Regions from separate parts of the Empedobacter sp. R132-2 genome, predicted to be linked through region 2. Evidence: riboswitches for the same ligand, from Rfam matches in the RefSeq annotation. Region 2 holds a riboswitch; each other region holds the start of a gene.
What was found. Region 2 has a riboswitch for S-adenosylmethionine ahead of HXZ69_RS12490 (homocysteine S-methyltransferase family protein). Riboswitches for the same ligand answer to the same signal wherever they lie in the genome.
Positions count from the first base shown of each region.

Region 1 (3,818 bases), on a different contig from region 2:
TAGAAATTTATTCGATTGATGAATCTTTTCTTCTTTTCAAAGGCTTTGATAACTATGATTTGGTAAAGTACGCCCAAGAAATTAAACAAAAAATATATACCATTACCAAAATTCCAGTTTGTATTGGTATTGCTCCTACAAAGGCTTTAGCTAAAGTAGCAAATCGAATTGCGAAGAAATTTCCGAAACATCATAACGGCGTTTATATGATTGATTCGAAAGAGAAAATAAACAAAGCCTTAAAATGGTTAAAATGTGAGGATATCTGGGGAATTGGGCGACGTTTAGCTAAACGTTTATCTTATATCGGATGTCGTAATGCATATGATTTCACCTTGCTTGAAGATGAATACATCAAACGTAATTTCTCCATCGTCGAATTGCGTTTGAAAAAAGAATTATTAGGCGAAAGCGTTTTAAAATTAGATGAAGTTCAACGCAAAAAATCAATTGCGACCACTCGTAGTTTTGAGAAAACAATCAATGATTATGAAAATCTGAAAGAGCGTGTTTCTACTTTTGCTGTTTCTTGTGCCGAAAAGCTTAGAAAAGAACAATCTAAATGCAACATTATTACTGTTTTTGTGATGACCAATCGTTTTGATGAAAAGCAATCATTTGTTTCAAACTCATTAAGTACAACCTTAGATTTTGATTCGAATTCGAGTATCGTTTTGTCCAAATCTGCTTTATTTTTATTGGATAAATTGGTTCCTGCTGAAGGCAAAGTTCCTGATTATAAAAAAGCAGGCGTTATTGTTTCCGCAATTACGCCCGATAATCAAGCACAGATGAATTTATTTCATACAGAATCTCCAAAACATAAAGCGTTGATGAGTGTGATGGATAAATTAAATGCGAATTATGGCGATCATATGCTAAAATTAGCTTCGCAAGATGTTCGTAGAAAATGGAAAATGAAGCAAGAACGTTTATCACCTTGCTACACAACAAGATTTACAGATATTTTAAATGTTTATTAAATGGTACATTTTATTCAAGTTCCCAAATTCTCAGAAGAGTTAATCAATATCCCTATCAAAACAGATGGTGAAAAACGATTTGTTCAATTTTTTGGTGATGTTTCAGCAGGTTTCCCCTCTCCTGCTGCTGATTTTGTACAAAATAATATTAGTTTAGATGAAATTTTACTGAATCATCCCGAAGCAACTTATCTTAATCGTGTGGGTGGCGAAAGTATGTATCCTGAATATCTGAAAGGTGATTTACTTATCATTCGATCTGATATCGAACCCAGACATCATGATGATATTGTAGTATCGGTCAACAATTCCGAATATACTTTCAAACGTTATGATGCCATCAACAAACAATTGATTTCTCTTAATCCGAAATACAAAAATTGTATTCAATTACAAGATGAAGATGTTGTCATTATTTTGGGAGTTGTAACTGATTTGGTGAGGCATAAGAGGAATTAAATTAATTTTGAATATTAAATCATAATTAATACTTTTATAAAAGATTCAATCATCAAGAGTACATTAAGTACACCAACCGAGTTTAACAAACCACGGTGGTAAAGCGATGAGGGCTGTTCAGTCAAAAAATTGTCACTCTCTAAATTCTTAATGATTGATACTGTTTAATAAATTAAAGTATCAAAACAATGGAAAATTTAACTGAAAAATTTGAAAAAAACTTGATTTCACTTTCAGATCAAGAAGTAATTAACTCCTTCAATAAAGAGGTGGGTAATACTGGATGGGTAGCTGCACGAGCTCACTTTCTAAAAGCACTAACTAATCAATTCGAATCAAGAGAAATTGACTATTCAATCATTAAAAATGAAAATACAATTTCTTTCGCGAAAAAGGTTTTACTAAAGGAAAAAAAATTACACTATTAAAAAACATGAGCCGATTAGCATAAATAATCGGCTCATTTTATAAATTTATAACAATTCGTAAAGCTTTACCTCTCCTCCATTTTTTTCTTCGTAACTATTCGCCCAAGTAAAATAATCATATTCAATTTCTGACCAACTATTAGCTTCATATTCGAACCCATAGTTTAGGTTTACTTGATTCAATTCAATCGAAACGTGTAACCGATCTTTGTCTTCAAAATCAATTGATTTATCAAACAGCGTATTGTTATTTAGTTTTTTTAGTACAAGTTCAACCAAATTATTTGGATTATAATTTTTCAACATATCATCTAACATTATTTCGCCGACAATTACAAGGTCTAACGCTTCATTGAAACGATACAAAACCCAGTAATTTTTTAATGATTGAACTTGATCGATTTCAAAATCAGAACAGGTACAAAACGTGACATCAGAATAAACTTGACACATCAATTTAAGTTTTGATAAATATACTTTTTTATTTCAAAAGCTTCTATCCTATTCTACCTTTTTATTCGTTGTTTATTATCATAGCGTCTTATTTTGTCGCTATACTTCATTATATTTGAAAAAAAAGTACAAATATGGTTTTACGTAAAGTTTTATCCCTTAATAAGACTTTATTTGCAGTTATTGTATTTGTATATTTACAACAAAGAATTGATAAACAATTATGGCTAAAAAAGTACAAACCAAAAGTACAGAAGAAATCCTTTGGGATGCAGCAAATAAATTACGTGGTTCGATAGAACCGTCAGAATATAAACACGTGGTATTGAGTTTAATCTTCTTGAAATTTGCAAGTGATAAATTCATCAAACGCAGAGAAGAATTGATTGCAGAAGGTAAAGAAGCCTTCTTAGAAATACCCGAATTTTATCAGGCTGAAAACGTATTCTATCTTCCAGAAGAATCACGTTGGACGTACATCATCGAAAATGCCAAACAAGAAGACATTACCTTAAAAGTTGATACTGCACTTAAAACCATAGAACGTACCAACAAATCATTGGAAGGTGCGTTGCCAGATAATTATTTCTCAAGATTGGGATTGGATCAATCTAAGTTTTCGGCTTTATTGGATACCATCAACAACATCGATACGCTTCGTGATGAAGCCCAAGATATCGTGGGACGTGTGTACGAATATTTCTTAAGCAAATTTGCTATTGCCGAAGGAAAAGGAAAAGGTGAATTCTATACGCCGAAGTCGATTGTAAACTTGATTGCTGAAATGATTGAACCGTACAAGGGAAAAATCTATGACCCTTCTTGTGGTTCGGGTGGTATGTTTGTGCAATCGTTGAAGTTTATTGAGAAACACCAAGGAAACAAAAAAGACATTTCCATCTACGGACAAGAGTTAACGAATACCACATTTAAACTGGCTAAAATGAACTTAGCCATTCGTGGGATTTCTGCCAATTTAGGAAACAAAGCGGCCGATACATTTAGTGACGATCAGCACAAAGAACTGAAAGCCGATTACATCATGGCGAATCCGCCGTTCAACTTAAAAGATTGGCGCGCTGAAAACGAATTAACGGATGATCCACGTTGGACAGGTTACGAAGTTCCTCCAAAATCCAATGCCAACTATGCGTGGATTTTGAACATGATTTCTAAACTTTCCCAAAACGGTGTAGCTGGTTTTATCTTAGCGAATGGCGCTCTTTCGGGTGGTGGTGAAGAATACAAAATCCGTAAACAAATTATAGAAAACGACTTGGTAGAAGCAATTCTGATTTTGCCAGGAAGTATGTTTTATTCTACCGATATTAGTGTTTCTATGTGGATTATCAATAGAAACAAATTAGAACGTACTGTTGAGTTAAATGATGTTACAAAACATTATAGAGATAGAAGAAATGAAGTCTTATTCTTTGATTTAAGAAGAGAGGGAGTTCCTTTTGAAAAGAAATTTATCGAATTTGATGAAGTTACA
Region 1 covers NZ_JACAGG010000022.1:32,490-36,307, reverse strand. The annotation lists gene HXZ69_RS10635 (Y-family DNA polymerase) at 1-983, shown strand, start outside; gene HXZ69_RS10630 (LexA family protein) at 984-1,442, shown strand; SAM-I-IV-variant riboswitch at 1,487-1,581, shown strand; gene HXZ69_RS10625 (hypothetical protein) at 1,631-1,870, shown strand; gene HXZ69_RS10620 (hypothetical protein) at 1,916-2,323, opposite strand; gene HXZ69_RS10615 (type I restriction-modification system subunit M) at 2,547-3,818, shown strand, end outside.
Region 1: another riboswitch for S-adenosylmethionine. It lies ahead of HXZ69_RS10625 (hypothetical protein); the one in region 2 lies ahead of HXZ69_RS12490 (homocysteine S-methyltransferase family protein).

Region 2 (3,818 bases):
TAAAATTGTTTCAGAAGAAACCATTACGCCTAAATCGATAATCTCGAAACCATTACAGCTTAAAACGACTGAAACAATATTTTTTCCGATATCGTGAACATCACCTTTTACAGTTGCCATTAAGATTTTAGAAGGCTCTTTGTCTGTTTTATTTCTAAGTTTTTCTTCCTCTAAAAATGGCGTTAAATAAGCAACAGATTTTTTCATTACGCGAGCCGATTTAACTACTTGAGGCAAGAACATTTTTCCGCTTCCGAAAAGATCTCCAACAACGTTCATTCCGTCCATCAAAGGACCTTCAATAACACGTAATGGCGAACCAATTTTTTTCAAAGCTTCTGCAGTATCTTCGTCAATAAATTCTGTAATTCCTTTTACTAAAGAAATTTCAATACGCTTTTCTAAAGGTAATTCGCGCCAAGCATCATCTTTCTTTTTCTCTTTTGTAACACCTTTTAGATGTTCGGCAAAATCAATCAAACGCTCTGTTGCATCGTCACGTCGATCCAATAAAACATCTTCAACGTGTTCTAATAAATCTTTTGGAATATCATCGTAAATCTCAATCATTTCTGGATTGACGATTCCCATGTCCATTCCGTGTTTAATGGCGTGATATAAAAACGCCGTGTGCATCGCTTCACGAACCGCATTGTTTCCACGGAAGGAAAATGAAACATTCGAAACTCCACCCGAAACTAACGCATGCGGAAGATTTTCTTTGATCCATTTTGTTGCATCAAAAAAATCGATGGCATTACGGCGATGTTCTTCCATTCCTGTTGCAACTGGGAAAATATTCACATCAAAAATGATATCTCTTGGATTGAAATTTACTTGATTTACCAAAATATCATACGAACGTTTTACGATTTCGATTCGACGTTCATAATTATCCGCTTGACCTTTCTCATCAAACGCCATAACCACTGTTGCAGCACCGTAACGTTTAATTTTCTTCGCATGTTCGATAAATAATTCTTCTCCCTCTTTTAAAGAAATTGAGTTGACAATCGCTTTACCTTGAACATTTTTTAGACCAGCTTCAATAATTTCCCATTTCGAAGAATCAATCATAATTGGAACTTTCGAAATATCAGGTTCAGAAGCAATCAAACGCAAATATTTTACCATAGAAGCTACACCATCAAGCATACCTTCATCCATATTGATATCGATAATTTGCGCGCCACCATCCACTTGGTCACGTGCAACCTGAAGTGCTTCTTCAAATTTTTCTTCTTTGATTAATCGCAAGAATTTTTTAGAACCAGTTACATTTGTACGTTCGCCAACGTTTACAAAGTTTGAATTTTCTCGTACAATTAAAGGTTCTAATCCAGAAAGTTGAATTTTTACGCCTGACATTGTTCACTAATTTTTCGAGGTTCGTATTCTTTTGCTAAATCTGCCATCAATTTGATATGATCTGGTGTAGTTCCACAACATCCACCCAAAATATTAACCAATTTTTTATCTAAGAAAGGTTTGATAAAATCTCGCATCATTTCAGGAGTTTCATCGTATCCACCGAAAGCGTTTGGTAAACCAGCATTTGGGTATGCGCTGACATAAAATGGTGCTTTTTCGGCTAATACTTCTAAATATGGAATCAAATCTGTTGCACCTAAAGCACAATTTAACCCAACTGAAATTAAATCAATATGTTCTAATGAAATCAAGAAAGCTTCTGTTGTTTGTCCAGAAAGTGTACGTCCAGATTTATCTGTTATTGTACCAGAAGCCATTAGAGGAACGTTGATTCCTGTTTTTTCTATCGCATCTTGAATTCCATAAAATGCTGCTTTTGCATTTAAAGTATCAAAAATAGTTTCGACAAGTAAAATATCTGCACCAGCTTCTAACATTGTTTTTGCTTGACGATAATATACATTTGCCAATAAATCAAAATCCACATCGCGATAACTAGGGTCATTTACTTGTGGCGAAATAGAGGCTGTCTTGTTGGTTGGACCTAAAGATCCAACTACAAAACGAGGTTTATCTGGGGTAGAAAACTCTTCACAAGCTTCTTTTGCTAAGCGAACGGCTTCGTAATTTAATTCATCAACCAAATCAACCATATCATAATCAACCATAGAAATAATATTGGCATTGAACGTATTTGTTTCGATTAAATCTGCACCAGCAGCCAAATATTCTCGGTGAATATCTTTTATGATTTGAGGTTGGGTTAAAACCAATAAATCGTTATTTCCTTTTAAAGAAGTATGAAAATCCTTGAATCGTTCTCCACGATAATCTTCTTCTTGTAAATTGTGCTTTTGGATCATCGTTCCCATTGCACCATCTAAAATAACAATACGCTCTTTTAGTATATCGTCTAATTTCATTCTAAATATTTTAAAAGCCTTATGGGAAGAAGTGTGAGGTAAGTCCTTATCTTTCTCTATTTGAGTAGGATTTAGCACCCAACTATACTTTGGGTTGCTAAGATTTCAACGGGCCTATTCCCTCCATCTTTCTTTATAAAGCTATGTGCAAAATTATTTAAAGTATTGAGAATAAAAAAATCAAGATTGAAAAAAACGAGTTCGAAACTTGGTTCATAGAAATAATTTTTGTTTGAAATAGTTCAAAATCTCTAATAGGTCATTTTTGAAATTTATTTTAGAAAATATTTCTTTAAAATTACTATTTTAAAGAAATAATATTTTAATTAGTTATTGAAAATTGTAGTTTTTAGAATATTTTTAATAAAAATAGGGTTTTATTAAAAATTATTAAGATTTGTTTTTTCTTTTAATTGTATTTTTTAGAAAATTATTTTTGTCTATAAATATTTATAGAATAAAATTCATTATTTGTGTATTTTTATCTATAATTACGGAAAATATTAAATTAAAGAAATGAAATTAATTTGGATATATAGAATTCTTTCGCCTAAATTTGTCCTCAGAAATAGTTCATTAAAATTTACATTTTATCAAGAAAAGTGGAGGGAAATGGCCCAAAGAAACTTTAGCAACCTGATTAATGAATCAAGGTGCTAAATCCATCCTTATAGGAAAGATGAATAAAAACTACTGTAAACCAATCTTCAATAATATTCTTTATTCAAAATGGTTCAATTGTTTTTATGCGATTGAACCATTTTTTTTCTTCACTTTTCTTTGGTAAATAATTAAAAACAAAACAAATAAATGAAAAAAATAAATATCGGATTGTTCGGATTTGGAGTTGTAGGAGAAGGAATTTACAAGGTATTGGAAGAAAAACCACAATTGAATGCTGCAATTAAAAAAATTGTAATTAAAGATAATTCTAAATCTAGAAATGCTCCGTCTGAATTATTTTCGACTAATGCGGATGATATTTTAAATGACGATGAAATAAATGTTGTTGTTGAGTTAATTTCGGATGCTGATGCGGCACATGATATCATTATAAAAGCGTTCAATAAAGGTAAACATGTGGTAAGTGCAAATAAAAAATTGATTGCAGATCATCACAAAGAATTATTGGATTTGCAAGCACAAAACAATGTTTCTTTTCTTTATGAAGCCTCTGTTTGCGGGTCAGTTCCGATTATTAGAAATCTAGAAGAATATTTTGATAACGATTTATTGAATTATGTATCTGGAATTGTAAATGGGACAACAAATTACATTTTGACGAAAATGGCGAATGAAAATGAGTCGTATCAAGATGCCTTAAAAGCAGCGCAAGAAAGTGGTTTTGCAGAAGCTGATCCAACGGCTGATGTAGAAGGTTTTGATGCGTCGAGTAAATTAGCAATTATTACGTTGCATGCTTTCGGTAAAAAGATTGATGTTGATCAAGTTATTCGAAAAGGA
Region 2 covers NZ_JACAGG010000032.1:15,153-18,970, forward strand. The annotation lists gene metH (methionine synthase) at 1-1,368, opposite strand, end outside; gene HXZ69_RS12490 (homocysteine S-methyltransferase family protein) at 1,356-2,354, opposite strand; SAM riboswitch class I at 2,398-2,496, opposite strand; SAM riboswitch class I at 2,942-3,040, shown strand; gene HXZ69_RS12495 (homoserine dehydrogenase) at 3,165-3,818, shown strand, end outside.

Region 3 (3,818 bases), on a different contig from region 2:
ACGCGCGAAAGTTTTTTCTTGGCTTCGTTGAGGTCTTTTCAGGAAGCAAATGATAATTATTTTCCTGAAATTGAAAAATCAGCAAAAAGTTTTTTACAAGAATATTTGATTGAATCTGAAGATTTTGTAAAAAATGAAACGATGGAAGAAATTCTGAAAGAGGAATATAATTATACCATTCTTTATGAAGATTTCACTTCTTTAGGAGGGAAGGATTTAGCGAAATTGCGTTCTATTTTTATCAAAGAGAAAAAACTTTTGTATATCAATATCAATTCTGATAATGATCAAAAACGATTTATTCTGGCGAAAGAATTAGGCTATAATTACCTTGATTTGAAGGAGCGTTTGTATACATTTTCGTGGGCAAGTTTCGATAATTTTGATCAATTGTTAAACAATTTTTATGCATCTTATTTTGCTGGAGCGTTGTTGTTACCAGAAGAAAAATTGTTGAAGGATATGCAGAATTTGTTTGCTATAGAGCATCATGATTTGTCTAAATTTCAAGAAATTCTTGGAAAATATACCGAATCTCCTGAGACGGTTTATCAACGAATGACAAATTTGTTACCCAAACATTTTAATATTCGTGATTTGTTTTTCTTGCGTTTGTCAGCAAAAGTTGGCTCAAATTCATATAAATTAACGAAAGAACTTCACCTTAATCAACAACAATCGCCACAAGCAAATGAAACGGATGAGCATTATTGTCGTCGTTGGGTTTCGTTAAATGTTTTGAAAGAATTGGAAAAACATCAAGATGATCATCATGAGATTTCTGCACAAATTTCGTTGTATCCGTTCAATAATAATCAAAAATATTATGTAATTTCTTCAGCAACGAAAGATCCATTCAATCCAAATTATTTAAGAAGCGTAACGATAGGTGTGTTGTACAAATCAGCACAACGTAAAATTAAATTTATGAATGACCCATCAATTCCTGTAAAAGAAGTTGCGGTTACATGCGAAAATTGTGGGATGAAAGATTGTGCAGAACGTGTTGCTGAACCAATTCGTTTTGAAAAAGATATCCGAAATAAACGATTAAATGTTACGATTAATGATTTTATAAAAGAGCAGAGTAAGTAATATTGTCTACCATAAAATAAAAAGGAAAACTTGTTTCAAGTTTTCCTTTTTTTATGTTTAATCTAAATATTCTAATCTATTTTCAATTAATATTACATAATGTTGAAGCGAAAATGTGTTTCCTCTTTCTATGGTTGTGCTATCAAAATTACGGTATTGTAATTCGTCAAATAATGTTTTGACATAACATCTTCTTGCAGAATTCCAAGAACTGTTTCCTACATTTTGATTAAAGCGATCGACTAATTCGTTGTCAGTTAATTCACGGAATAATACGACAAATTCATTTTTTAGATTTTCCATTGTTTTAATTTTTTAATGATAAAAACAACAGGATAGAGTGGAGAATAACCTTTTATTTTGGCGTTTGCCCTCATTCTATACCACCGTAGCGTGGTTTTGGCTCGGTTGGTGTTCTGACTTTTCAGAAACTCCTGATGATTGATAGAGTAAATGTAGGAATAAATTTTTAAAACAAAAAAAGGAACTCAAAAAAAGTTCCTTTTCAATATTTTTATTCGCTTAATTCTAACCAACGAAATTCTTTTTCTTCTAATTCGTTTACAATTTTTTGAAGTTCCTCTCCAATAGTTGCGATTTTGTCATAACCTAAATTTGGGTCGGAAAGTAAATTCGTTAATTCTTCTTTTTTGGCTTCAAGAATTGGTAAAGATTTATTAATTTCTTCTAATTCTCGTTGTTCTTTAAACGATAATTTTTTTGGTTTTGTCTCTACAACTTTCTCTTTCGATTCAACTTTTTCCTGAATAACGATTTCTTTTTCAATCTTTTTATCGTCAGTTACAGGCTTGTTTTTATTCTCGATGTGATATTCTGTATATGTTCCCATATAACGAGAAATTTTTCCTTCGCCTTCAAAAATCATCAATTCATCGACCACCTTATCCATAAAATATCTATCGTGGGAAACAACTAATAAACAACCTTGATATTCTTCTAAGAAACTTTCAAGAACCGTTAAAGTAGGTAAATCTAAATCGTTTGTTGGCTCATCAAGAATCAAAAAGTTAGGATTTTTGTACAAAATTGCTAATAATTGCAGACGTTTTTTCTCTCCACCACTCAACTTTGAGATGAATGTATGTTGTTGTTCTGGCGTAAATAAAAACATTTCTAAGAATTGTTCTGCACGCATTTCTTTTCCATTAGAAAGAGGGAAAAAATCTGCAATATCTTTCACAAACTCAATGACACGTTCGTCGCCTTTAAATTCTATTCCATCTTGTTTAAAGTGTCCGATATTTAAGGTTTCTCCACGTTCAATTGTTCCAGAATCCATAGTTTCGATTCCTTCTAACATTTTTAAGAAAGTGGTTTTTCCAACACCATTTTTTCCGACTAAACCAATTTTTCCACCACGAGCGAATATATAAGAGAAATCATCTAAAATTTTCTTTTGACCAAATGCTTTCGAAACATGTTCCATTTCGATGATTTTTTGACCCAAACGCGTCATCACCATTTCTAATTTTACTTGTTGATCGACAATTTTATGTTTAGCCACTTTTTCAGTATCATAAAACGCATCAATACGAGATTTAGACTTTGTTGTACGCGCTTGTGGTTGACGACGCATCCATTCAATCTCTTTACGATAAAGGTTTTTCGCTTTGTCAATTGTCGCATTTTGATTTTCGATACGCAATGCTTTATTCGTAATATAAGTTTCGTAATTTCCCGAATGTACATACAATGTTTTGTCCTCCATTTCGAGAATTTTGGTACAAATTGCATCTAAGAAATAACGATCGTGCGTAACCAAAATCAATGTTTTGTTTTCTTTGTTCAAGAAATATTCAAGCCATTCCACCATTTCAATATCCAAATGGTTGGTAGGCTCATCCAAAATCAAAAGAACATATCCAGTTTCGAAACTTAAATCAATCAAAAATTTTGCTAAAGAAATACGTTTTCGCTGACCTCCAGAAAGTTTTCCAATTTTTTGCTCCAAGAAATCAATCTTCAATTTTGATAAAATTTCCTTGATTGTTGGTTCAACTTTCCATGCATCTAAAACATCCATTTTTCCCATTAAATCAATTAAATCAGGATTTGTTGGATCATTTTCGATCATGTTTTCATATTGACGAACAATATCTAAAACTTCATTCGAATGATTGAAAATATATTCTTCACTTTTTAAATTTTCGTCAAAGTCATCACTTTGATCTAACATCAAAATTTTAACACCTTTATTTGGGCGAACTTCGCCAGAATCAGCCGTTTCTAATCCAGCTAAAATTTTAAGTAAAGTAGATTTCCCACTTCCGTTTTTTGCTACGAATGCGATTTGGTCTCCTTCATTCACATGAAAATTTACATCTTCAAACAAAGTTCGGATTCCATATGATTTGGTTAGATTTTCAACTGTAAGAAAATTCATGGTTTATTATCTGTTTTGTAGTTAAAAAAAGATGCTAAATCTTTTCTGTTCCGATTTGTTTCATCGATTGTTTAGCTTTTCTTATTTTAACGATTAGAATAGCCAAAGATAAGATAAAGCAAATACTTCCTATTACAATTAGATTATTTAAATGTGGTTGAATTAACGCAGGATCGCCTTTTTCGATGAAAAGTATTCGGAATATTTTCAAATAATGTGTTAATGGAATGCAATCTGCAATTGCTTGAATCCATTTTGGCATTTGACTTAAAGGCCATGTAAATCCACTTAAAATAAAACTTGGTGTTGCAACAACCAT
Region 3 covers NZ_JACAGG010000033.1:16,369-20,186, reverse strand. The annotation lists gene HXZ69_RS12650 (helix-turn-helix domain-containing protein) at 1-1,095, shown strand, start outside; gene HXZ69_RS12645 (hypothetical protein) at 1,153-1,398, opposite strand; SAM-I-IV-variant riboswitch at 1,442-1,541, opposite strand; gene HXZ69_RS12640 (ABC-F family ATP-binding cassette domain-containing protein) at 1,610-3,499, opposite strand; gene HXZ69_RS12635 (ABC transporter permease) at 3,534-3,818, opposite strand, start outside.
Region 3: another riboswitch for S-adenosylmethionine. It lies ahead of HXZ69_RS12645 (hypothetical protein); the one in region 2 lies ahead of HXZ69_RS12490 (homocysteine S-methyltransferase family protein).

Region 4 (3,818 bases), on a different contig from region 2:
TACGCGCTGTCGCTACATTATATTTTTCTAAAGCAGGATCTGTGATATCAGAAGTTAAGACAATTCGGTCATCAACTTTTATAAAATATCCATCCAATGTGATGAATAATTTTGAAGTCGGACGAAATGTTAAACCTAAACTTGCATTGATTGATTTTTCTTCTTTCAATTTATCCAAACCAATTTCTCTCGACAATTCAGACTCATTTTGGATAATTCCTTTTGTAACCAAAACTTGATCTCCATTATCATTCAAGAATAAATCAGTATATGAATTACTAAAGTATTTTTGTTGTAAAGAAGGCGCTCTAAATCCTGTTGAAATTGCTCCACGAACCGAATATCCTTTTGCGTATTCATATCGCATCGCTAATTTTCCGTTGATTGTACTTCCAAAATCTGAGTAATTTTCGAAACGTCCAGCCAAATCAGCCGTAAAATCTCCAAATTTCAATTCTCCATCTACATAAGCCGCAACTGAATGACGATCACCTTTTACAGCATTTAATGGAGAAAATCCTACAAAAGATTCAGATCCAGAACCTGTGTAAGAAGCTTCATCTCCTGCTTCGATTTTATATTGTTCAAAACGATATTCTCCTCCAAACGCTAAGCTAACATTTTGATTGATTCGTTTCGAAAAATCTAAATTGACTGTATTTTGTAAAAATTGATGTTTCCCTGCATAAAAATCGGTTGGAGAATTTAAACCTAATGATTGATTAATTGAATTTTCTAAATCATATTTGAATGAATTTAAACCAAAAGTATTACTCAAGTCAACTTTCCATCCATCATATGAATAACGTAATCCTGTCGAATTTGAATAATCATTTACATTAGATTTTAACGTTGCTTGAAAACCATTTGGATAAATTTTTAACGCATCTTCAGACAATTCGCTTGGCAATCTTCTAAAACCGAATCCATTTCCTTGGCGTAATGAAACGCCTCCAAATGAATAAAAATCTAATCGATCATTAATCGCCGTTTCAGCATTTACAAAAAATTGTTGATTTTTGATTGCCGCATCTCCAATTTGAAATCTAAAATCTTTTCTCGAAAGTCCTAAAGCAGCAATTTTAGCATCATCCGCAGCTCTTGCTGCATCTGGATCATCTGCAAAATCGTAGGCGAAATTATCTCCAAAAATATCTAAATTATGATCTTTTGAACGATTCGTTTTCTTGCGCTCACTTACAACCGCCGAAAAAACAATTGAACCTGATTGTCCTAATTTCGTTCCATAACTTCCGTTAAAATTATACGTTTCACCATCATTTCGAGAAGTCTGACCATACGTCAAAGACGCGTCACCTCCTGGTTTAGATTTCAAAACAATATTTACAACTCCCGCAATCGCATCAGAGCCATATTGCGCAGCCGCACCATCACGTAAAACTTCAATTTTATCGATCGCCGAAATCGGAATTGCACCTAAATCTGTTCCTACAGAACCATTCCCTACCGTATTTTGGTAATTCACCAACGAAGTTGTGTGACGACGTTTTCCATTAATCAAAACCAAAACCTGATCTGGTCCCATTCCGCGCAACGTCACAGGATCGATATGCTCCGTTCCATCGGCAGATGATTGACGAACCGAATTAAAAGAAGGAATAACCACATTCAAAATATCATTTACACTCAATTGAGGAGAAGACGTTTTCAATTTCTCAACATCGATAATATCGACAGGAACTGACGAATTAACCACCGTTCTTTCTGATGTACGACCACCGATTAAAATAACTTCGTTAAGATTTGTTTCCTCCTTTTCAACTTCTTGAGCGAAAAGTGTAGATGCGCAAATAAATGCGAATGAAGCAAGTAAAAATTTGTTTCTTTTCATTTTTAATTTTCATAAAACTTTCAAGAAACCAACAGATAAAAGTGAAATACTTTTACTCATCTTTCCCTCTAATAGGTTGGATTTAGCACCTTAGATTATAAGTCATCTGGTTGCTAAGGTTTCACAGGGCCAATCCCTCCACCTTTCTTGATAAGTTATGCAAAGGTAATGTTAAAAAATGAAAATGCAAATAATACTCTATCATTTTTATAGAGTTATTGAATTAACAATGAAATATCTAACTCTTGACTTTCGTCCAAATTCATCATTGCATTGATTCGTTTGAATGATTTGAAGTTAACTAGATCTGAAACCTTTATATTTTTCTGAATGATTTCGCCTGATTGCAACAAAGCTTCTCTCATTGTTCCTTTCAACAAAAAACTTCGCGGCGTGATCCATTGAGAACCGTCAAAAAAAACAATATTCGAATAAATACAATCGGTAATATAATTTGATTTCACCAAGACCAAATCATCTGTTTTTGATTCTTTTAAATACTCATCAAAAAACCAACGATCTAAATATTTGTAGGAATAATCAATTTTATTTTCGATCTCAAAAAGTTGAATACTTTCAATTGGTTTGATTTGATACGGTTGAAATTCTACCGATTGAATTTCTCGATCATAAACAATTCTAACTTTATATTTTTCATCCGTTAAATCTGTTGGAAACTTAATAATTTCGTTCAATAAAATCGGATTGATTTCAGTAAAATTATCATTTCTTGTTCGATCAAATCTCGCTTGATGAAATTCTAAATTTCGAAGTTGTTTATTCACACAACAAATCGATTCAATAAATTGGAACATATACTTTCTGAATTAATTCTTCGTATTCTGCTTTCGCTTTGCTTTTTGCCGTTATTCCTCCTCCACTCTTGAAAAACAATTCGCCTTGATTATTTTCAATAAAACGAATCATCACAGCACTATCAAGATTTTTTCCATCAAAAACACCAAAAACTCCTGTATAAAAATTACGATGATACTTTTCTGCTTCTAAAATAATTTCGACGGTTTTCTTTTTGGGAGCACCGCAAATAGAACCTGCAGGTAAAAGTTGATCGAAAATCGTTCCTAAGTTTTGGTAATAATCATCGTTCAAATCACCTTTTATCTCAGAACTCACTTGCAAAAGTGTTGCATCATTTGTCTTCACCTCATCCATGTAGCGATAATTTGTTACCTCAACATTTTCTGAAACAAGACTCAAATCATTTCTAATTAAATCGACAATTGTAGCATGTTCGGCAGCTTCTTTTTCATCATTCAAAATAAGTTGCTTCGCATTTAGAATCGAGGCATCAATGGTTCCTTTCATTGGATTTGAAAAGATTTTTTGAGCTTCAATTTTCACAAAACGTTCGGGAGAAAAACAAACAAATTCGTCTTTATATTTCAATTTATATTTTGTTTCAGAAAACTGAAAAATATCATTCAAAGACAAATCAGTTTCAATTTTTGTTGGAAGCGTTAAATTCGTTAAATATGAATTTCCAAACAAAATATTATCGTGAACATAATTGAATTTTGGCAAATATTCGTCAAAGGAAATCGGGAATTTATTGAATTTAAAATCTTTCTGAAAAGATTCTTTTTTTGTTGAATCTACTTCAAATTTTATCTCATCAGGTAATTCATTTAACGGAATTACTTCTCCATTTTCTTTCAAAAAATCGATCATAAAAAAAAAGGGAACTTTTGCAGCTCCCAATTCATTCATTTTCGTAAAAATCGAATGCTTTGCTAACATTCGATAAAATTAATATTATTCTTGGTTTGTACCAAGTAGATCAATTTCTGTTTTTTCATCATCTGTCAAAATCATATCTTTTAACATAAAATAAACCATCATATAGCCAATTGGATAAGTTGCTAACACACCCACATAACAAGCAATAGCTCCTATTGAAGCAACCAGACTAACAACAATAGCTATTAGAATCATCCACCAAAAATTC
Region 4 covers NZ_JACAGG010000004.1:137,983-141,800, forward strand. The annotation lists gene HXZ69_RS04375 (TonB-dependent receptor plug domain-containing protein) at 1-1,852, opposite strand, end outside; SAM riboswitch class I at 1,906-2,009, opposite strand; gene HXZ69_RS04380 (aminotransferase class IV) at 2,068-2,667, opposite strand; gene HXZ69_RS04385 (aminodeoxychorismate synthase component I) at 2,651-3,610, opposite strand; gene HXZ69_RS04390 (DUF2189 domain-containing protein) at 3,626-3,818, opposite strand, start outside.
Region 4: another riboswitch for S-adenosylmethionine. It lies ahead of HXZ69_RS04375 (TonB-dependent receptor plug domain-containing protein); the one in region 2 lies ahead of HXZ69_RS12490 (homocysteine S-methyltransferase family protein).